2 regions of the Citrobacter sp. CRE-46 genome follow, and region 2 is predicted to be linked to the other one. Evidence: predicted binding sites of a transcription regulator. Region 2 holds the regulator's gene; the other holds the start of a gene.

Region 1 (11,396 bases), 2.4 Mb from region 2:
CTAATTGCGCCATCGCAATCGTGGCATACACATCGGCCATTGCATCGTGGGTGTTGGCATGCTCAATCCCATTCGCTTTGGTCAAATGTTCCAGGCGGAAGCTGGGCAAGCCATCGTCGTTTTCCGGCCAGTTAATACCTTCAGGACGCAGGGCATAGCAGGCACGCATTACATCCAGCAGATCCCAGCGCGAATTATCGTTCTGCCAGCTCCAGGCATAGGGATCATAGAAATTGCGATACAGGATATTTCGCGTCACTTCATCATCGAAGCGCACGTTGTTATAGCCCAGAATACAGGTTTTCGGTACGGTAAACAGGGCGTGAATACGCGCAGCAAAAGCAGCTTCATTTTCTCCCTTTTCACGTGCTTCTTGCGGGGTGATGCCGGTAATCAGTACCGCCTCGGGCTGTGGTAGATAATCATCTGCGGGTTTGCAATAAAAGACTTCAGGTTCACCGATAATGTTGAAATCATTATCTGTGCGGATAGCCGCAAATTGCGCGGGTCTGTCCAGCGCCGGATGGGTACCAAAAGTCTCGTAATCGTGGAAGAGAAAACCAGGTTGCTGCTTGCCGTCATTCATTGTTCAGTTATGTCCGGGATCAATTTAGCGCTTATCCAAGAATACCAAAAAATAGCGAGGTAATCAGCAAGAGGATTATCGATGCGGAATGGCCTACGCAAGAAAATTGCGCTAAACACGGCTTTGAACGAATGATTAATTATTTTCTTACCGTTAAAGGAAATTACTGGAATAAACTTTCTTAAAATCACACCTTGGGAAATAAGTTAATTGATAACCATTATTGTTATTTCATTTTCTGTTTTCTGGATGTTTTAAAAGTCTTTTAAAAACAACGGCCTTATATTTCTATTAATGCGCTTGTATGCATTGTAATAAAATGTGAGTGAGGTTAAAAATTAATAATATAAACTCCATATAATAATTGGATATATCTAATAACAGGAGGTTATATGAGCATAAGTCGGCGTAATTTTTTACGAGGGGTGGGTATAGGTTGCTCAGCCTGTGCGATAGGCAGTTTTCCACCAGGCGCACTGGCGCGGAATTCTCCCGAGCACATAAAAGGGAAAACATCCCTGACGCCAAGTTTGTGCGAAATGTGTTCTTTTCGCTGCCCAATTCAGGCTCAGGTAATTAATAATAAGACGGTTTTTATTCAAGGAAACCCTAATGCGCCTCAGCAGGGGACGCGTGTCTGCGCGCGCGGAGGCAGCGGTGTTAGCCTGGTCAACGACCCGCATCGTATTGTTAAACCGATGAAACGCACAGGACCTCGCGGGAGCGGTGAGTGGCAGGTAATTAGCTGGCAGCAGGCATATAAAGAAATTGCCGAAAAAATGACGGCAATAAAAGCGCAGCATGGTCCTGAGGGGGTCGTATTCTCTTCCAAGTCCGGTTCGCTTTCCGGCCATTTATTTCACCTCGCGACGGCTTTTGGATCGCCGAACACGTTTACTCACGCCTCGACATGCCCCGCCGGAAAAGCGATTGCCGCTAAAGTTATGATGGGTGGCGATTTAGCCATGGATATCGTCAATACCCGTTATATGGTCTCTTTTGGCCATAACCTCTATGAAGGCATTGAGGTTGCCGACACCCATGAATTGATGACCGCGCAGGAAAAGGGCGCGAAGATGGTCAGCTTTGATCCCCGTTTGTCCGTCTTCTCCAGCAAAGCGGATGAATGGCATGCGCTTAAGCCTGGCGGTGACCTACCGGTGCTGATGGCCATGTGTCATGTCATGATCAAAGAAAATCTGTATGACGCAGACTTTGTGGCACGCTACACCACAGGGTTTGACCAACTGGCTGAGGCGGTCCAGGAGAGCACGCCGGAATGGGCGCAAAAGCTCGCTGATGTGCCTGCCGATGTGATTATCCGCGTCACCCGCGAAATGGCCGCCTGCGCCCCTCACGCCATTGTCAGTCCGGGTCATCGTGCGACGTTTTCGCAAGAAGAAATTGACATGCGGCGCATGATTTTCACCCTCAATGTGTTACTTGGAAATATTGAGCGTGAGGGTGGGTTGTATCAGAAAAAAGCGGCGGCAACGTACAATAAGCTGGCCGGAGAGAAAGTTGCTCCCGTGCTGGCAAAACCCGATGCCAAATTACCCAAGCCAACGGCGCAGCGTATCGATCTGGTGGCCCCGCAGTTCAAGTACATCGCGGCCGGCGGCGGCGTAGTGCAAAGCATTATTGATGCCGTCTTAAAGCAAACGCCGTATCCGGTGAAGGGATGGATCATGTCCCGACACAACCCTTTCCAGACCGTGACCTGTCGACCAGACCTGGTCAAGACCGTTGAACAGCTCGACCTGGTGGTCAGTTGCGATGTTTATTTAAGCGAAAGCGCGGCGTATGCCGATTATCTTTTGCCTGAATGTACTTACCTTGAACGCGATGAAGAAGTTTCTGATATGTCGGGCCTGAATCCAGCCTATGCCTTGCGTCAGCAGGTGGTTGAGCCTATCGGTGACGCGCGTCCGAGCTGGCAAATCTGGAAAGAACTGGCTGTTCAGTTAGGCCTTGGGCAATTCTACCCATGGCAGGATATGCAAACGCGCCAGTTGTACCAGCTTAATGGCGATCATGCGTTATCTGCTGAGCTGCGTCAGAAAGGGTATCGCGAGTGGGGTGTTCCGTTATTGCTGCGCGAACCCGAAGCGGTGCGTCAGTTTGTGGCACGCTATCCGGGTGCGGTAGCGGTTGATAGCGACGGCACTTATGGTGAGCAGCTGCGTTTTAAATCCCCGTCAGGAAAAATCGAACTCTACTCTGCCGAGCTGGAAACACTCCTGCCAGGCTACGGTGTTCCTCGCGCCCGCAATTTTGCGCTCAAAGGCGACAATGAACTCTATTTTATTCAGGGCAAAGTGGCGGTTCATACCAATGGCGCAACGCAATATGTGCCACTGCTGAGTGAGCTGATGTGGGACAACGCGGTGTGGATCCACCCGCAAACGGCCCGTGAAAAAGGCATCAAAAGCGGCGATGACATCTGGCTGGAAAATGCAACCGGTAAGGAAAAAGGCAAAGCGCTGGTCACCGCCGGTATTCGACCCGATACGCTATTCGTCTATATGGGATTTGGCGCCAAGGCAGGAGCCAAAACAGCCGCGACGACGCACGGTATTCATTGCGGTAATTTGCTTCCGCATGTCACCAGTCCGGTGTCAGGTACGGTGGTCCACACCGCTGGCGTTACGCTTCGTCGGGCATGAGAAAGGAGTACATCATGAATCAATCAACAAACCCTTATGTCATGCTGCATGACGAAAAACGCTGCATTGGTTGTCAGGCGTGTACGGTTGCCTGCAAGGTACTGAATGACGTGCCTGAAGGTTTTAGCCGCTTACAGGTACAGATCCGTTCACCGGAACATGAACCCGAGGCGCTTTCCCATTTCCAGTTTGTTCGTGTTTCTTGCCAGCATTGTGAAGATGCGCCGTGCGTCAGCGTTTGTCCAACCGGTGCATCATTCCGCGATGAAAACGGCATTGTGCAGGTGGATAAGTCCCGCTGTATTGGCTGTGACTACTGCGTCGCTGCTTGTCCGTTCCATGTGCGCTACCTCAATCCGCAAACGGGAATCGCAGACAAATGTAATTTCTGCGCGGATACCCGTCTGGATGTTGAACAGTCGCCCGCCTGCGTTTCCGTTTGTCCGACGGATGCGTTGAAGTTTGGTCGTCGCGATGACCCGGAAATCCAGCACTGGATCAATCAAAAAGAGGTTTATCGCCAGCAGGATACGCGTAGTGGCCCGGTGAGTGTTTATCGGCGTAAAGAGATCCATCAGGAGGGTAAAGTATGAATTCTATCTGGGGAGCGGAACTTAACTATGCGCCGGACTACTGGCCGCTGTGGCTCATTTATGCGGGCGTTATTGTTGTGCTGATGATTGCGGGCCTGGTCACGCACGCGCTGTTACGTCGGATGCTGGCGCCAAAAACGGTAACCGGAGAGGAGCACCGGGAGTACCTCTATTCGCTGGCTGTTCGCCGTTGGCACTGGGGAAATGCGCTGCTCTTTATTCTGCTTTTGCTGAGCGGCCTGTTTGGCCACTTCTCTGTCGGGCCGGTAGTGTTGATGGTGCAGGTACATACCTGGTGCGGCTTCGCATTGCTGGCCTTCTGGATTGGCTTTGTGTTAATAAACGCAACCAGCGGCAACGGCTGCCATTATCGCGTGAAGTTAAACGGGTTAATATCACGCTGCCTGCTGCAAACGCGTTTTTATCTGTATGGCATCATGAAGGGCGAGCCGCACCCGTTTGCCGCAACGGCAAAGGACAAATTTAACCCACTGCAACAACTGGCCTACCTGGCCATTATGTACGCGCTGGTTCCGCTGTTGATCATCACCGGGTTGTTATGTCTCTACCCGCAGGTGTCAGGGGCGGGGCCGATAATGCTGGTGCTGCATATGGCGTTAGCGATTGTCGGCTTACTGTTCATCTGCGCACATATTTACCTGTGTACGCTGGGCGACACGCCAGGGCAAATTTTCCGCAGTATGTTCGACGGCTACCATCGCCATCGCAGCCATCACGCAGAGACTGCGCCACGCAAAGGATAATTTCGCGCGCGGTTTGTCTCTGACAGCCTTGTATGACAGCAAGAAAATGTGCCTTATGTCACATTTTCTTGCAATTTATTCAAGTTTGTTCGACAGAACTTCCGTAAAAAGAACGGCTATTTATCCCTTTTCTGAGGACATGCTGTTGAAACGCCGTTTGTTTATTGCCGCTTCACTATTCACGATGAGTTTTACGTCCGCCTGGGCGACCGATGCCGTCAGCTTCGCCCCACAGCCGCCTGCGATAAATGCCGGGGCGTGGGTATTAATGGATTACACCACGGGCCAAATTCTGACAGCCGGTAATGAACACCAGCAACGTAACCCCGCCAGTTTGACCAAGCTGATGACCGGCTATGTTGTTGACCGCGCAATCGACAGTAAGCGCATTAGTCCAACCGATATTGTCACCGTTGGGCGTGATGCCTGGGCGAAAGACAATCCGGTATTCGTCGGTTCATCCTTGATGTTCCTGAAACAAGGCGATCGCGTTTCGGTGCGCGACCTCAGCCGCGGGCTAATTGTTGATTCCGGGAATGATGCCTGCGTGGCGCTGGCTGATTACATCGCCGGGGGACAACCGCAGTTTGTGGCGATGATGAACAACTATGCGCAAAAGCTGAACCTGCAGGATACCCATTTTGAAACGGTTCATGGTCTGGATGCGCCAGGTCAGCATAGCTCTGCTTACGATCTGGCCGTATTGTCGCGAGCTATCATCCATGGTGAACCGGATTTCTACCATATGTACAGTGAGAAAAGCCTTACCTGGAACGGAATCACGCAGCAAAACCGTAATGGCCTGTTGTGGGATAAAACCATGAACGTGGATGGTCTGAAGACAGGGCATACGTCCGGTGCCGGGTTCAATCTGATCGCTTCCGCCGTTGATGGACAACGTCGACTGATTGCGGTTGTGATGGGGGCGGAGAGTGCGAAAGGCCGTGAAGACCAGGCGCGTAAGCTGCTGCAATGGGGACAACAAAACTTCGATACGGTGCAGGTTTTGCGTAGCGGTAAGCAGGTCGGTACTGAACGGATCTGGTATGGCGACAAAGAAAAAATCAGCCTGGGCACCGAGCAGGATTTCTGGATGGCCCTGCCTAAAGCGGAAGTGGCTAACATTAAAGCAAAATATGTCCTTGATAAGAAAGAACTGGTTGCACCAATCGCGGCACATCAGCGTGTGGGTGAAATTGAACTCTACGATCGGGATAAGCTGGTGGCGCACTGGCCTCTGGTTACGCTGGAGTCCGTCAGCGAAGGTGGCGTTTTCTCGCGTCTGAGCGATTATTTCCACCACAAGGCGTAGTTATTTCCTGGAATGCCTGACTGGCAAGAGTGCGAATCTGCTCACATAATAATCACTATTTACTTGTGGCCGTAATACCTAAAAATTATACTGTATATACATACAGTATAATCACGGAGGTTATATGGAGTACGAGATTAAACAGGTCGATAAACGCAGGATTGCCGGTTTTCACATGGTTGGTCCGTGGGAACAAACGGTAAAGCAAGGTTTTGAGCAGTTAATGAAGTGGGTCGACGGGAAGCAAATTGTTCCGCTGGAATGGATAGCCGTTTATTACGACAATCCTGACGTTGTCCCGGCGGAGAAACTGCGTTGCGATACCGTGGTATCTGTGCCTGAAGATTTTGCGATCCCGGAAAACAGCGAAGGGGTGATCCTGACCGAAGTGGCGGGTGGCGACTATGCTGTTGCCGTTGCGCGTGTAGAAAATCATGACTTTGCGACGCCGTGGTACCAGTTTTTTGACTGCCTGACGCAAGATACGACTTTCGAAATAGCTGCTAAACCCTGCTTTGAAGTGTACATGAACAATGGCATCGAGGATGGCTACTGGGACATTGAAATGTACATACCGGTGCAGTCGAAGTAACTGTTTTTGATGCAAATCAGGATGATATTTTCAGGCAATAAACGAGTACAATCTTGTTCTTTGCTATTCGCTGACGGAGTGCATGAGTGCGTGCCAATAAGTCACTGAGCCCTTTTGAAATTCGTTTGTATCGTCATTATCGTGTAGTGCACGGTATTCGCATTGCGCTTGCGTTTATTCTCACTTTTCTGTTGGTACGCCTGTTAAACATTCCTGAAGGTACATGGCCTCTGATCACGCTGGTGGTGATCATGGGGCCTATTTCTTTTTGGGGGAACGTTGTTCCCAGAGCTTTTGAACGTATTGGCGGCACGATCCTGGGATCGGTGCTTGGGCTGGTGGCCCTGCGTCTGGAGCTTTTTTCGCTTCCGCTGATGCTGATATGGTGCGCGGTGGCGATGTTTCTCTGCGGTTGGCTGGCATTGGGCAAAAAACCGTATCAGGCGCTGTTGATTGGTATTACGCTTGCCGTTGTAGTGGGTGCTCCCGCTGGGGATATGAATACGGCGTTATGGCGTGGCGGCGACGTTATTCTTGGATCGTTGCTGGCAATGCTGTTTACCGGCGTGTGGCCACAACGGGCATTTATACACTGGCGTATTCAACTGGCGCATTGCGTAACGGGGTACAATCGGGTGTACCAGGCGGCGCTCTCCCCCAATCTGCTTGAACAACCGCGACTGGAGAAGCATTTACAACAGCTGTTGAGCGAGGTTGTCAAAATGCGCGGGCTCATCGTCCCTGCCAGTAAAGAAACGCATATTCAAAAATCCATTTTTGAAGCTATTCAGACGGTTAATCGTAACCTCGTCTGCATGCTCGAGTTGCAAATCAATGCGCTCTGGGCCAGCCGTACCAGTCACTTTGTTATGTTGAATGCGCATACTTTGCGTGAAACCCAGCTCAGGACGCAGCAGGCGCTACTGACAATAACGCATGCATTATATGAAGGTAATCCGCAGCCAGTACTTGCCAATACGGAGAAGCTCAATGATACCGTGGTGGAGCTGCGTCAGCTTATCGCTGAGCATAAGGGCAATAATGTCGCGGAAACGCCTATTCACGGCTACGTTTGGTTGAATATGGAGATGGCGCGACAGCTGGAGTTACTTTCTCATTTAATCTGTCGCGCGCTGCGCAAATAAAGAGCAGACGAGGGGATTGGTTTCACTGCTGCTTCGATTCAGCAACGATTAGAGGTATGATACTGTAAAAGGCTAAAACCATTGGTAACTGCAATGGCTTTACCCTCGATAATTCAGGTTTCAACCATGCATTGTCGATGCAGATGCAACTTGAAGTATGGCGGGCATGAAAGTAATGTTGACCCACTTTAGCCGTTGTTTAAACGAATCCGAATCTCACATTATCAGGGGTGTAAAAATGGAAACTACCAAGCCTTCTTTCCAGGACGTGCTGGAATTTGTTCGTCTGTTCCGTCGTAAAAACAAACTGCAACGTGAAATCCAGGACGTTGAGAAAAAGATCCGTGACAACCAGAAACGTGTCCTGCTGTTGGACAACCTGAGCGACTACATCAAGCCAGGCATGAGCGTGGAAGCGATTCAGGGTATTATCGCTAGCATGAAAAGCGATTACGAAGATCGCGTTGATGATTACATCATCAAAAATGCTGAGATCTCAAAAGAGCGCCGCGATATTTCTAAGAAGCTGAAAGCCATGGGTGAACTGAAAAACGGCGAAGCGAAAGCTGAGTAACGATTTATGCTTGTCCGGGTCGCTGCTGTGCGGCGACCCTTATTGCAGTTCAACTCCGCCTGCGACCATTCGCAATAAATGCTGTTCTGGCCAGTGAACCGTCAGTTTTTTCTGTGTCAGCATCCATTTTATGTAATCCACATCATGACGCGTTCTGTCCAGCATCAGGCCGACAACGCTGCCGCTGTGCGCAACGTTAACGCCGTATAAATCACATTCCTCTACCAGCGCTAATAGTGAATCAAAATCTGGTTTCGGTAACAGCAACTGGCTGGCGGTTGCGCTTAGCGTGGCGGCTTCGCCCATCCGGTAAGGATTTTGGCTGATACAAGCTTCCTGTACCTTTTCCCATGCTCGTTTGAGGGCCGGAGCACCTGCCTGTAACCCGGAATGACGCGGAATACGGTGATAATCAGCAGTGCGCAATGTTTCCGGGCTTTCGAGAACCAGCAGATCGAGTTGAGGCTGGGCTTCGCAGGCAATTTGCGTGGAGGCGTCGTTATGATCGAAAAGGGTAAGCTTACGAAAAACGGTGCTGTCGGTAGGCTCCAGCGAAACGCAAAGTTGCGCCAGCGTAGGCTCATCCAGGTGATGGCCCAGATGATGTGCTGTGGCGACAGCGGTGGCGGCAATATCTGCAGTGCTGCTGGCCATTCCTTTAGCGATGGGAATAGTTGACTGGACATCAATTCGGATATCCTGACTCATCTGCGCCGGGTATTGCCAGTGCTGCAATAGCCGATTAACCATCGCCCGTGAAAGTGGACGTTCCTCTGCCAGCGGCGAGCCTGAAGTGACTTCAACGGTGCTATACCATTCGACCGGGCAGGAGACTAATTTCTCACTGCCCAGAATCCAGCCCTGGATAAGTTCTCCGCACGATGCGGGACATTGCGCAACAGCCACGTCTTCACCTTTGTGATCAGCAATCTTCGGCGCATAGTGTCATGGCGATCATGCTATTACCATGATTTGCCGCAATTTGCGGTGCGGCAGCGCTAAGCGGGAATGCCCAATGTCACAGTTTCTGATATCGCTAAACGCATAACGTCCTGCGCTATCATCAGCTCTTCATTGGTATTAATCACCGCCACTTTAACCAGCGCATTTTCTGTCTGAATAAACGTGGCGTTTCGCTGATTTTTTTCTTCATCGACGGCCAGTCCCAGGAAATTCAGATTGCGACAAATTGCCGCTCGCGCTCGCGCTGAGTTCTCGCCGATCCCACCGGTAAATACCAGCGCGTCCAGGCCGCCCATCTGCATAATATAGCTGCCAATGGTGGCGCGAATGCGCTCGGCAAAAAGCGTCAACGCCAGCGCCGCCTGATGATTACCTGCATCTGCGGCATGTTCAACATCGCGATAGTCAGGTGAGATGCCAGAGACACCTAGTAGTCCGGACTCATTGTTGAGCAATTGGTTGAGCTGCTGCGGTGTTTTGCCTTCGCGCAGGGCAATCCATGGCAAAATCGATGGGTCAATATCGCCGCTTCGCGTGCCCATCATCACGCCAGACTGCGGCGTAAACCCCATAGAGGTATTAACTGATTGACCACCTTTGATGGCGCAGATGCTGCTGCCGTTGCCAAGATGACAACAAACGACGCGCAGGGCGCTGAGGGGCACCCCTAACTTTTCAGCAAGCTGGGCGCTGACATATTTGTGGCTGGTGCCATGAAATCCGTAACGACGAATACCCAGCTCTGAATAGTAACGCCAGGGCAGGGGATAAATGAAAGAAGGCTCGTCAAGCGTCTGATGAAAAGCGGTGTCAAAAACCGCCACGGCTGGCGTTTCGGGTAATAGCTGGCGAAATACTGCAATTCCCAACGCATTTACCGGGTTATGTAGCGGGGCCAGTTCCGCAAGGCGATCAATTTCCGCCAGCGTTTCATCGGTTACCAGTGCGGAATCTTTAAAAGATTCCCCGCCGTGTGCGACGCGATGCCCCACGCCGTCGATCTCCTGCAGACTGCTGATAATATTGTGGTTGAGCAGTTTTTCCAGGAGCAGCGTCACTGCTTCACGGTGATCGGCTACGGGCAATGTTTCCTGCCATTTTTGCGCAGGCGTTTTAAGGGTGACCTGCGCATCAGACATACCAATACGCTCGATCAACCCCTGACAAATCATTTCACCTTGCGGCATCGCCAGCAGCTGAAACTTAAGCGAGGAACTCCCCGCGTTAATGGCCATTATTTTGTGAGACATGAAAGTTCCTTTGCATTCAGAAAAATGAACATCTCATCGATCCCTGTATTCTCCAGCGCGCTGGTGACAAACACTTTTTGCGCGCCAGCCTCGACTAACCAGCTCTCAACGAGGGAAATGCGCTGCGGATTGGCTAAATCGGCTTTAGTGACGAGGCCAATAACGGGTCGGTTCATTGGGCCTGTGAAACCGGGAGAAAATGGCGACCACGGCGCGTCAGCATTGAGGACCAGCGCGATGATGTCTGCTTCACAGGCGCTGGTCAGCAGCGCACTGTACAGACAGCGGTTTTCAAGATATTCGCCCGGTGTATCTATCGCTGCGGGCGACCAGACTATGGCCTGGGTCTTCTGATAGTGAAGCGCTTCTCCCCGCATGCATTGCGTGAGCGACGTTTTTCCGCACTGGCTGGGTCCGATTAGCATGATGCGTTTCATGAGATTACGTCCGGGTGATGGGGCAAGCGGTAAAACGCATCATTTCGCCCAGCGTTCGGGTTACCTGTTTTAGCGCGTACTCAACGGCGGAGACGTCGCCCGTTAGTACCACCGCGCCGGTAAATCGGTCGAGAAAACCAATCTCTACCGCTCCGGATTTCGTGGCGATATCGCAGGCGATAATTGAGGCTTCGCTGGGGGTAATCGTCAAAATCCCGATTGCGGATACTGAATCCTGTAATCCCAGCTTCTTGAACAAATCTTTTCCGGGATTGGCGATAAGATGCGCCAGCGTGACCTGCTTACCGGGAACATATTCCTGGATCATACGATCCGTGGTGGGCTGTCTTTCCATTATCCCTCCACCATCTGCCGCCACATGCTTTCATGCGGGCGAGGTATGACAGAACGATAAACCAACAGGCCTTTTTCACCCGCGCTTTCACTGGCAACCGTTACTGCGTTATTCACATCGGATACATCGCCAGCGACAACCATGTAGCACTTGCCGCCA
Region 2 (11,396 bases):
AGCAGGCCGGGGCGTGGCAGGTAATTAACTATCGTGAAGAAAGCATTGTTGAGCGGGTAAAAGAGATCACCGGCGGTAAAAAAGTGCGGGTGGTGTACGACTCGGTGGGGAAAGATACCTGGGAAGCCTCTCTCGATTGTCTGCAGCGCCGCGGACTGATGGTCAGTTTTGGCAACGCGTCCGGACCAGTTACCGGTGTAAATTTAGGGATTCTTAATCAGAAAGGTTCGCTGTACGTGACCCGCCCTTCGCTCCAGGGTTACATCACCAACCACCATGAATTAACCGAAGCCAGCAATGAGCTGTTCTCGCTGATTGCCAGCGGGGTGATCAAAGTGGATGTCGCACCTGGTCAGACATTTGCGCTACACGACGCGCAACGGGCCCATGAAGTGCTGGAAAGTCGCGCCACGCAGGGATCGAGTCTGCTGATCCCGTAAAGAATTAGGGCTTCCCGCAGGAAGCCCTTTCTTTTTTTAGTTCGGCTGTATGTAGGGTACAGCTCGATGAATTCGTTAACCAGGCAATAGTGACAGATTTGATAATCAATTCCTATTTGGTTCTAAAGGCAATGTTTCAGGTTGTGACGGACCACTCAATACCTTAGTAAAATCGGCGGTTATTGCGCTGATACTGTGGGACTTTTGGCGCTTTTATCGCCTTGATCACCCACACCACGGCAACGGCCAGTAACAGCCAGGGCAACAGTTTAATCATCAAGGCAAATAGCCCGCCCAAAAACATGACGACGGTGGCTACCACCAGCGCGGCCAGCACCCCCAGCAACGAGACGCCGGTGACCATCAGCATGATAAAAAATCCAATCACAAAAAGTAGTTCCAGCATGACTCTCTCCCGAAATAAAATACTCTCCATTCCTTTACAAGAAACATGCCAAAGTTAATCCACTGATTTATAAAACAAAAAACCCTGTGACAACGCACAGGGTGTGGTGAAATTAACTAACTTTTAGTGAGAAACTAACGCTTATCGGCCACCAGCTTCAAAGCATGTTCCAGGACGTTAATATCGGCTCCGGCTTTATGCGCGTTCTCACTCAGGTAACGACGCCACTGACGTGCGCCGGGGATCCCCTGAAACAGTCCCAGCATATGGCGCGTCACATGCCCCAAATAGGTTCCCTGACTCAGTTCACGCTCAATATATGGGTACATGGCACGCACCACGGCGACCGGATCGGCATCATGAGTAGCGGCGTCAAAAATTTCGCGGTCGACCGACGCCAGAATTCCGGGATTTTGATAGGCTTCACGCCCCACCATCACGCCATCCATATGCTGCAGATGCTTTTTCGCTTCTTCCAGCGATTTAATACCGCCGTTGATCGACATCGTCAGATGCGGGAAATCACGCTTTAACTGATAAACACGGTCATAATCCAGCGGTGGGATCTCGCGGTTTTCCTTCGGGCTTAACCCGGACAGCCAGGCCTTGCGGGCGTGAATGATGAACATCTCGCATTCGCCGTTGCCAGATACCGTGTTGATGAAATCGCACAGGAATTCGTAGCTGTCCTGATCATCAATGCCGATTCGGGTCTTCACCGTCACCGGAATCGACACCACATCGCGCATCGCCTTGACGCAATCGGCGACCAGTTGCGCATTCCCCATCAGACAGGCGCCAAACATGCCATTCTGTACGCGGTCGGAAGGACAACCCACGTTGAGGTTAATTTCGTCATAGCCCCGCTGTTCAGCGAGCTTCGCACACTGCGCCAGCGCAGCCGGATCGCTCCCGCCCAGTTGCAACGCGAGCGGATGTTCTTCTTCGCTATACGCCAGATAATCGCCTTTACCATGAATGATCGCTCCGGTGGTCACCATCTCCGTATACAGCAGCGTCTGGCGGGACAGTAAGCGCAAAAAGTAGCGGCAATGTCTGTCCGTCCAGTCGAGCATCGGCGCGATAGAAAAACGATGAGCGGGAAAAGCGGTAGACTGAGATTCAGGCAGCATGGCGAATATTCAAGCATCCGGTTAAAAAAGGGGCGCTACTATAGCATAGACCGATGCGATAGTGCGCCCCATCATCGTGGCTCGCACAGCATATTCTCACAGAGCGTTATTTGCGCCCCGGCTTGCCGTCATGTGGGCCAAAAAACTGCGGCGGATGGTCAACCCAGCGATCCTCGCGCGTGGCGGCATAGACCGGGTTAAGCGGGTAATAAATGCGATTATATTTTTTGTTTGCCTCACCCACGACCAGCAAGCGCACCTCTTCACTGGTGTTATTGATAAAGGTGTGGCACACCCCGGTTCCTGCCGGAAAACCGACGCTGTCGCCAGGTTCGAGCTTCCATAAATAGCCGTTAATCCAGGCTTCCGGATAACCTTCCAGCACATAGATAAACTCTTCTTCATCGCTTTCGGCATGAGGATAAGATGTGCGACGCCCCGGCGGCAGGCGTTCATGATGAATACCTAGTCTTCCTAACCCCAGTTTACGGGCAAGCGGCGCGCCAATAGCAAAAAGTTCATTGCTGTCGGGGTAGGTGGAGTCATCAGCCCCCTCCACCTCTCGCCAGTGGCGAATACAGTCGGGTCTTTTCATGTGGATTCTCCAGAATACGATGCGTCAGGTATAGCACACAGCGGCGGATCTCGGCGTTTTAAGCAGAACATGATAAAGTAAGGGATTAACCTTTCACACAAATCGAGGCGCCAAATGGACAAAACCACCACGCAGGAGTTATTGGCTCAAGCTGAAAAACTCTGTGCGCAACGCAACGTGCGGCTAACGCCACAGCGCCTCGAAGTGCTGCGCCTGATGAGCCTGCAGGAAGGCGCTATTAGCGCTTATGACCTGCTCGACCTGCTACGGGAAACCGAGCCGCAGGCCAAGCCACCGACCGTTTATCGTGCGCTCGATTTTCTGCTGGAACAAGGTTTTGTACATAAAGTGGAATCGACCAACAGCTACGTGCTGTGTCACCTGTTCGATCAACCGACCCACAGTTCTGCGATGTTTATTTGCGATCGCTGTGGCGTGGTAAAAGAAGAGTGTGCGGAAGGTGTGGAAGACATCATGCATATGCTGGCGGCAAAAATGGGTTTTGCTCTGCGGCATAACGTGATTGAAGCTCACGGGCTGTGCCCGGCATGCGTGGAGGTTGAAGCCTGTCGCCATCCAGGCGAATGTCAGCATGACCACTCAATTCTGGTGAAAAAGAAAGTCGGTCGCTAAGCCAGAGAGCGTACATCCTTGTACTCTCAGGAGGGGACTAATTACCAGCGGTAATCGTTGCGGGTTTCCCAGTCAGTGACTTCTTTCTCCGCCTGATCTTTTGCATAACCGTAACGCTCCTGGACTTTACCGACCAGTTGGTCACGTTTGCCTTCAATGACCGTCATATCATCGTCGGTCAGTTTGCCCCATTGCTCTTTCACTTTACCTTTGAACTGTTTCCAGTTGCCGCCGACTTCGTCTTTATTCATCATCAAATCCTCATCGTTAGGTTGTGAATAGCCAGAGTATCTCGTCCAACTCCGCTATCTTTTCTGCTGGACGTGAGAATAAGTGTAGTCACTGATTCGGCATTCGATTCACTATTCAGAATTTTTAACCGTCAGGCTTCAACGAACCACGTCCCGTTGCGCCAGTGACGTCGCCAGATAAAGGCCAGTGAAAGCCCGCGCAGGGCGAGAAACACAGTGAGTGCCAGCCACAAACCGTGGTTACCCAGCAGCGGTAAAGCCAGTAACGTTAATGCGAATCCCGCGGCGGCAACGGCCATGCTGTTGCGCATTTCTGCAGCCCGTGTTGCGCCGATAAACATACCGTCCAGCAAATAACACCAGACGCCAACCAGCGGCAAAATCACCTGCCAGATAAGATAACGATCGGCCAGCAGTTGAATCTGCGGGAGCGAGGTCAGCAACGCTATAATGTGCTCGCCAAACAGGGCATAAACCAGCGAAAACAGAATCGCCACAAGACCGGACTGTCGGCAGGCTGCGCGCCAGACATCCAGTAACTGGCTGCCATCCCGTGCGCCATAGGCCTGACCAGAATGCGCTTCAACGGCGTAGGCAAACCCGTCCAGCGCGTAGGCGGTAAAGGTCAGCAGGGTCATCAGAACGGCATTTACCGCAATGATATCGCTCCCCAGGCGCGCGCCCAGCACCGTAATGGCACCGAAACAGAGCTGTAGCAACAGCGAGCGCAGCATGATGTCGCGGTTAAGCGCCAGTAAGCGGCGGAAATTGCCACGCCAGGCCTGTTTCAACATTGCCAGCGAAATTCCGCGCATATGCAGGACTTTGCGTACCATTAACAGACCGATCAGCAAGGTGGCATATTCGGCGGTGACCGTCGCCAGCGCCGCGCCCTGCACGTTCATATGCAGGCCCATCACCAGCCATAAATCGAGCACAATATTGAGAACATTACCGACAATCAGCAGGATAACCGGCGCCCGTGCATACTGAACGCCAAGCAGCCAGCCGAGCAGTACCAGATTCGCCAGCGAGGCGGGGGCGCTTAACCAACGGATTTCCAGGAAACGTCGGGCCTGCTCCAGTACGGCTTCACTGCCGCCGACAATATGCAGAGCCAGATCGATAATCGGCGTCCGAAACAGTGCGATAAGCAGCCCCGCCCCCAGCGCCAGCATTAGCGGCTGCACCAGCGCACGCGCCAGTGCCTGCGGATTTTTCGCGCCAAATGCCTGGGCGGTAAGACCTGTGGTGCTCATGCGTAAAAAAAGCAGCAACATAAAGAGAAAACTGGTCGCGGTGGCGCCAACGGCAACGCCGCCAAGATAGACCGGACTATCCAGATGACCAATGACCGCGGTATCGACCAATCCCAGCAAGGGAACGGTGATATTGGAGAAGATCATCGGTAAGGCAAGACGCCAGAGTGCTTTGTCGGAGGAGGTAAAGAAAGGCATGAAATAGAGCCTGAAAAGAAGTTAGAGGTACTGGAAGATGTTGCCCTGGCCCGGTAAGCGCAGTGCCACCGGGCGAGTTGCCGGATGGCGACGCAAACGTCTTATCCGGCCTACAGGGACTCAACAGAGTATTACAGCCATTCCCCGTTACGAATGACGCCTACCGCCAGCCCTTCAATAGTGAAGTTTTGCTCGCGCAGGTCGACCACAATGGGTTTGAATTCGCTGTTTTCTGGCAGGAGTTCAACCTTGTTGCCCTGTTTTTTCAGGCGCTTCACCGTCACTTCGTCGTCAATGCGCGCGACAACAACCTGACCGTTACGCACATCCTGTGTTTTATGCACGGCCAGCAAATCACCGTCCATAATCCCGATGTCTTTCATCGACATACCGCTGACGCGCAGCAGAAAATCGGCGTTCGGTTTGAACAGTGAAGGATCGACCTGATAATGGCCTTCGATGTGTTGCTGCGCCAGAAGTGGCTCACCTGCCGCAACGCGCCCGACAAGCGGTAAACCTTCTTCTTCTTCCTGCAACAGACGAATACCACGCGATGCGCCGGATACAATTTCCAGCACGCCTTTACGCGCCAGCGCTTTCAGATGTTCTTCAGCAGCGTTTGGGGAACGGAACCCCAAACGCTGCGCGATCTCCGCACGCGTCGGTGGCATACCTGTCTGGCTAATGTGATCTCTAATAAGATCAAACACCTCTTGCTGCCTGGCCGTTAACGCTTTCATTCCGCCCCCTGGGTGTATATACAGTTATGCTGTGAGTATATACAGCTAAAGGTGATTTTGGAACCGCAAACTGCACAAAAAACAGGAGAATGATGAAGTTGTGGAATCTTTATCGCAAATGCGACCACAACAGGATGCCCCAGGTGATCAGGGCGACAAAAATCGACAGCAATACCGCCGCCGACCCCATGTCTTTCGCACGACCAGACAGTTCGTGGTACTCGGAACCGATACGATCAACCACCGCCTCTATCGCACTGTTAAGAATTTCAACGATCATCACCAGCATCACGGAACCAATCAGCAACACGCGCGTAATGGCGTCGACGTCCAGCCAGCAGGCGATGGCAACGCCTAGCAGAACGGCAACGCTTTCCTGACGAAATGCCGCCTCATTAATCCATGCGGCGCGAAAACCTTTCCAGGAATAGCCTGCAGCTTTGATAATTCGGGTGAATCCAGTGGTATTATTGGCCATCAAAAAGAACCTTTTTACATTATTAGCGTCAATGTCATTGTAACGTTACCCCGTTTGTTTCAGGGTGTGGCAAAGCAGCGCGAAGTATGACCGGATACACCAGAAATTCACTAAACTTTCTGATATCCTTGCAGCGCATTTGCATTATTAACCAGAGGCTTTACATCGTTTATGTCCGGCTGGCCACGAATTTACTACAAATTACTGAATTTACCATTAAGCGTACTGGTAAAAAGCAAGTCTATTCCGGCGGAACCCGCACCGGAATTGGGGCTCGATACTTCTCGCCCCATTATGTACGTCCTACCGTACAACTCCAAAGCAGACTTGCTGACGCTGCGCGCCCAATGTCTGGCGCACGATCTCCCGGATCCCCTGGAACCGCTGGAGATAGACGGAACTCTACTGCCGCGCTACGTGTTTATTCACGGCGGCCCACGTGTCTTCACCTATTACACGCCAAAAGAAGAGTCTATTAAGCTATTCCATAACTATCTCGACTTGCATCGCAGCAATCCAGACCTGGATGTGCAGATGGTGCCGGTTTCGGTGATGTTTGGCCGTGCGCCCGGGCGCGAAAAAGGCGAGGTCAACCCGCCGCTGCGTATGCTGAACGGCGTACAAAAATTCTTTGCTGTGTCCTGGCTGGGTCGCGACAGCTTTGTCCGCTTCTCCCCGTCGGTTTCCCTGCGTCGTATGGCGGATGAACACGGTACAGATAAAATTATCGCCCAGAAATTGGCGCGCGTAGCGCGTATGCACTTTGCACGCCAGCGCCTGGCCGCAGTCGGTCCGCGCCTCCCTGCCCGACAGGATCTGTTTAACAAGCTGTTGGCCTCAAAAGCTATCGCGCGCGCGGTAGAAGATGAAGCGCGCAGTAAAAAAATCTCCCACGAAAAAGCGCAGCAAAATGCGATAGCGCTGATGGAAGAGATTGCCGCCAACTTCTCCTACGAGATGATCCGTCTGACAGACCGTATTCTGGGCTTTACCTGGAACCGTCTGTATCAGGGGATTAACGTTCATAATGCAGAGCGTGTACGCCAGTTGGCGCACGATGGCCACGAAATCGTCTATGTTCCGTGCCACCGCAGCCATATGGACTATATGCTGCTGTCGTACGTGCTGTATCATCAGGGTCTGGTTCCGCCGCACATCGCGGCAGGCATCAACCTGAATTTCTGGCCAGCAGGTCCGATCTTCCGCCGTCTGGGCGCGTTCTTTATTCGTCGTACCTTCAAGGGCAACAAGCTTTATTCCACCGTTTTCCGCGAATACCTGGGCGAGTTGTTCAGCCGCGGCTACTCGGTTGAGTACTTTGTCGAAGGCGGTCGTTCACGTACTGGTCGTTTGCTTGACCCGAAAACCGGCACGCTGTCGATGACCATTCAGGCGATGCTGCGCGGCGGTACGCGTCCGATTACCCTCGTACCGATCTACATCGGCTACGAGCACGTCATGGAAGTGGGCACGTATGCGAAAGAGCTGCGGGGCGCGACGAAAGAGAAAGAGAGCCTGCCGCAAATGCTGCGTGGCTTAAGCAAGCTGCGTAATCTGGGTCAGGGTTACGTTAACTTTGGCGAGCCGATGCCGTTGATGACTTACCTCAACCAGCACGTGCCGGAGTGGCGTGAATCTATCGATCCTATTGAGTCTATCCGTCCTGCCTGGCTGACGCCGACGGTAAATAACATTGCCGCCGATCTGATGGTACGCATTAACAACGCAGGCGCGGCCAACGCCATGAACCTGTGCTGTACCGCGTTACTGGCTTCCCGCCAGCGCTCTCTGACCCGTGAGCAGTTGACTGAACAACTCGATTGCTATCTGAGTCTACTGCGCAACGTACCGTATGCCCCGGATGCGACGGTTCCTGCGCAGAGCGCCAGTGAACTGATTGACCATGCCTTGCAGATGAACAAGTTTGAGGTCGAGAAAGACACCATTGGCGACATCATCATTCTGCCGCGTGAGCAGGCGGTATTGATGACGTACTACCGCAACAACATTGCGCATATGCTGGTTCTGCCTTCGTTAATGGCGGCCATCGTAACCCAGCATCGTCATATTTCACGCGCCGCGCTGCTGCAGCATATTGAAGCGCTATACCCAATGCTGAAAGCGGAGCTGTTCCTGCGCTGGGAGCGTGACGAACTCGCTGGCGTGATCGACGAACTGGCCAGCGAAATGCAGCGCCAGGGACTCATCACCCTGGACGATGACGAACTGCATATCAATCCGGCCCGCTCCCGTACGCTACAGCTGCTGGCGGCGGGTGCTCGTGAGACGTTGCAGCGCTACGCTATTACCTTCTGGCTGCTGAGCGCTAACCCATCTATCAACCGTGGTACGCTGGAGAAAGAGAGCCGCACCGTGGCACAGCGTCTTTCCGTCCTGCATGGCATTAACGCGCCGGAATTCTTCGACAAGGCCGTGTTCAGCTCTCTGGTGCTGACGCTGCGTGACGAAGGATATATCAGCGATACCGGAGATGCCGAACCGGAAGAGACGATGAAGATCTATCAGATGCTGGCCGAACTGGTCACGTCGGATGTGCGTCTGACCATCGAGAGCGCCACACAAGGCGAGTAAGCATAAAAAAACCGGTCGAAATGACCGGTTTTTATTTTGCAGGCTAAGCCAAACTCAAAAATGCCAGTAGCTCATTGCCAGGCCTAAGAACAGCACCAGACCAACATAGTTATTGTTCATAAACGCTTTAAAGCAGGCGTCACGTTCACGGTTGACGATCAGTTTCTGCTGATACACAAACAGCGCCCCAGCCACTAACAGAGACCAGTAATAGCCCAGCCCCAACCCGTTTAACCAGCCCACCAGCGCCATCAGCACCAGCACGCCCACCTGCAGAATACCAATAATCAGCTTGTCGTTCTGGCCGAACAGAATCGCGGTCGATTTAATACCGATCTTCAGGTCATCATCGCGGTCAACCATTGCATACTGCGTATCATAGGCCACCGCCCAGAGGATATTGGCGAGGAACATCAGCCAGCAGCTCAGCGGTACAGACTCGCTCACGGCGGCGAACGCCATCGGGATCGACCAGCCAAACGCCGCCCCCAGCACCACCTGCGGCAGATGCGTATAGCGCTTCATAAACGGGTAAACCCACGCCAGCGCTAGTGCCGCAACGGACAACAAAATGGTCATCGTATTGAGCGTCAATACCAGCAGGAAGGCCAGCAATACCAGTACGACAAACAGCGTTCGGGCTTCTTTCTCGGTGACAGCCCCGCTCGGCAGCGGTCGATTCGCGGTACGCTTAACGTGGCCGTCAAACTTCCTGTCGGCATAGTCATTCACCACGCATCCGGCAGCGCGCATTAACCATACGCCGGCGACAAAAACCGCCAGGATCCACAGTTGCGGCATACCAGGGGTTGCTACCCATAATGCCCACAGCGTAGGCCAGAGCAGCAGTAAGGCGCCGATTGGCTTATCCGTACGCATCAAGCGGTGAAACGCCAGCAGCTTATTCTGCGTCAGACTCCACTCCATCTTTATCTTCCTCTCAGTACAACGGCGATGCAGGCAGAAAAAGCTCGGTAAGCATCAACGGCTTACCGCTCAGCCGCAGGCGGGAACGACGCCCCCACAGCGCTGCATCGCGGCCAATCTCAATAAAATCTCGGGTCAATGTCGATGACGTAAACAGGTAGCGTCCGAGCGGTGTTTTCCCCAGGTTTTGTAAGGCCAGTTCAGGGCCACACAGGGTGGATTCAGGCACCACGGTACGCCCGGCAAGCCAGGGTTCACCATCCGCGCATAACAGGATTTCGCGTAACCAATAGCGGGACTCTTTAGGCAGCAGCGTCAGTTCTTCAGCCACCTCATTTTGCCCAACGAACGCTTCGCGAATCAACGTGACGGTGACTTCTTTGCCCTGCTGCTCAAAACGTTTGGTCATGGAATCTTCCAGTAACAACCAGTCGAGCAGTTGCGGGTCCAGCGCCGGGATCGCATCAAAATAACGCAGCGCACGCAGTTGCGTTAACGCAGGGTGTGGCATGCCTTACTCTCCGATTTATAACCTAAAGGCATTGTATCGCAGAAAAGGCATTACGGGGTGAGCAAACACAATTAAGTGATCGACAGAGCAACATAAGCGTAACAATTCGCACTGAAGGATAAAAAAAGGTGCGCCAGGAGACGCACCAGTTGTTGCAAAATCAACAATGTGGGGAGATGTTTACCCCTTGCCTTTTACACTGCTGATAAAGGTGGATCGGGCTGATTTGGATCCCAGACGTTCAGCTTCATCAAGCAGCTTCAGCGCTTTATCGACATCGCCTTTCGCCACGGCATCCTTAATCGCCTGATTAAAATAGGTTTCGGTGTCGTTCAGCATCGGCTCACTTTTCTTCACCGGCTGCGGCGCAGGAGCTGCAACCGCTGCTGCCGGAGCCGCATAAGTCACTGCAGGCGCTGCGGTATTGCCGACAGTGACAGGGCCAGGGCCGGAAGAACCGAATAGCGGCCCCACCAACACACTGGAGGACGAGCTGGTTTTGACTTTCAATTTCAACAGACCATCGGTGGTATGACGCGCGATCGGGTCCGGAATATCGGGAACGGCGTTACCGACGCCCTTGGCATAGGCTTTTGCCGGATCAAGCAGGGTCGTGGTCTGTTGGAGGTCTTTATCCGTCGTAAAGACCAGAACATAGAGCTTTTGCTGGCCCAGCGCTGGCGTCAGACGCATTACGCCTTCCAGGCGATCGGCACTCATCACGCCGGGCTCCTGGTAGGTGAAATAGCTGCTGGGGAAGAACGCAGATGGCGTCATGTTCTGATCAAGAATTAAGACGTTTGGCGCAAATACGCTGGTTTGTTTGTTTACTTCACTGGTTAGCGTCAGAGTTAACTCGCCAATATTGGCCGGTACGCTCCAGGCCGCGACCGGACCGGTAATTCCAGCAACATCCAAACGCTGGCCCGCGCTCGCAAGCTGCGTGGACTGAGTTTTGGATTGATCAACAGGCGTCCAGGTTAGCTGTTGCAACGCTGCAGTGGGAATAGCAGGCGCCGCGGTAGTGTTCTGCGGAACAATATTCACATCGGCCAGGCTGATGCCAGGCGCGCTGGCAAATAACCCTGCAGATAAACAAAGGGCAACGAGACTTTTCTTCATTTTCATTGTTATCACCTCAGATAGCATGGGTTCAGCGGTGGCCAGGCAATAGCGCGCTAAACCGTAATCAAGAGGGGCTTACGCCCCTCTTTCGGTCTTTACGTCAGGTTA

The links. Region 2 encodes LexA, which represses DNA repair genes until DNA is damaged. Its sites were predicted from a motif close to TNCTGTATGTACATACAGNA; they were not measured.
Region 1: the regulator LexA is predicted to act here: its motif matches at 6,010-6,029, upstream of sbmC (DNA gyrase inhibitor SbmC).

Annotation. Positions count from the first base shown of each region.
Region 1 covers NZ_CM184341.1:2,050,107-2,061,502, forward strand. Annotated here, with positions in the region: gene sbcB (exodeoxyribonuclease I) at 1-586, opposite strand, end outside; gene phsA (thiosulfate reductase PhsA) at 979-3,252, shown strand; gene phsB (thiosulfate reductase electron transport protein PhsB) at 3,267-3,845, shown strand; gene phsC (thiosulfate reductase cytochrome B subunit) at 3,842-4,609, shown strand; gene dacD (serine-type D-Ala-D-Ala carboxypeptidase DacD) at 4,749-5,921, shown strand; gene sbmC (DNA gyrase inhibitor SbmC) at 6,046-6,513, shown strand; gene AC534G_RS09640 (FUSC family protein) at 6,600-7,658, shown strand; gene AC534G_RS09645 (DUF496 family protein) at 7,897-8,232, shown strand; gene AC534G_RS09650 (GHMP family kinase ATP-binding protein) at 8,272-9,138, opposite strand; gene AC534G_RS09655 (acetate/propionate family kinase) at 9,231-10,445, opposite strand; gene pduV (propanediol utilization protein PduV) at 10,430-10,882, opposite strand; gene pduU (propanediol utilization microcompartment protein PduU) at 10,887-11,237, opposite strand; gene pduT (propanediol utilization microcompartment protein PduT) at 11,237-11,396, opposite strand, start outside.
Region 2 covers NZ_CM184341.1:4,866,818-4,878,213, forward strand. Annotated here, with positions in the region: gene AC534G_RS23620 (quinone oxidoreductase) at 1-440, shown strand, start outside; gene pspG (envelope stress response protein PspG) at 604-846, opposite strand; gene dusA (tRNA dihydrouridine(20/20a) synthase DusA) at 981-1,979, opposite strand; gene AC534G_RS23635 (cupin domain-containing protein) at 2,086-2,574, opposite strand; gene zur (zinc uptake transcriptional repressor Zur) at 2,689-3,207, shown strand; gene AC534G_RS23645 (CsbD family protein) at 3,249-3,458, opposite strand; gene dinF (MATE family efflux transporter DinF) at 3,590-4,915, opposite strand; gene lexA (transcriptional repressor LexA) at 5,047-5,655, opposite strand; gene AC534G_RS23660 (diacylglycerol kinase) at 5,765-6,133, opposite strand; gene plsB (glycerol-3-phosphate 1-O-acyltransferase PlsB) at 6,305-8,725, shown strand; gene ubiA (4-hydroxybenzoate octaprenyltransferase) at 8,780-9,652, opposite strand; gene ubiC (chorismate lyase) at 9,666-10,163, opposite strand; gene malM (maltose operon protein MalM) at 10,344-11,291, opposite strand.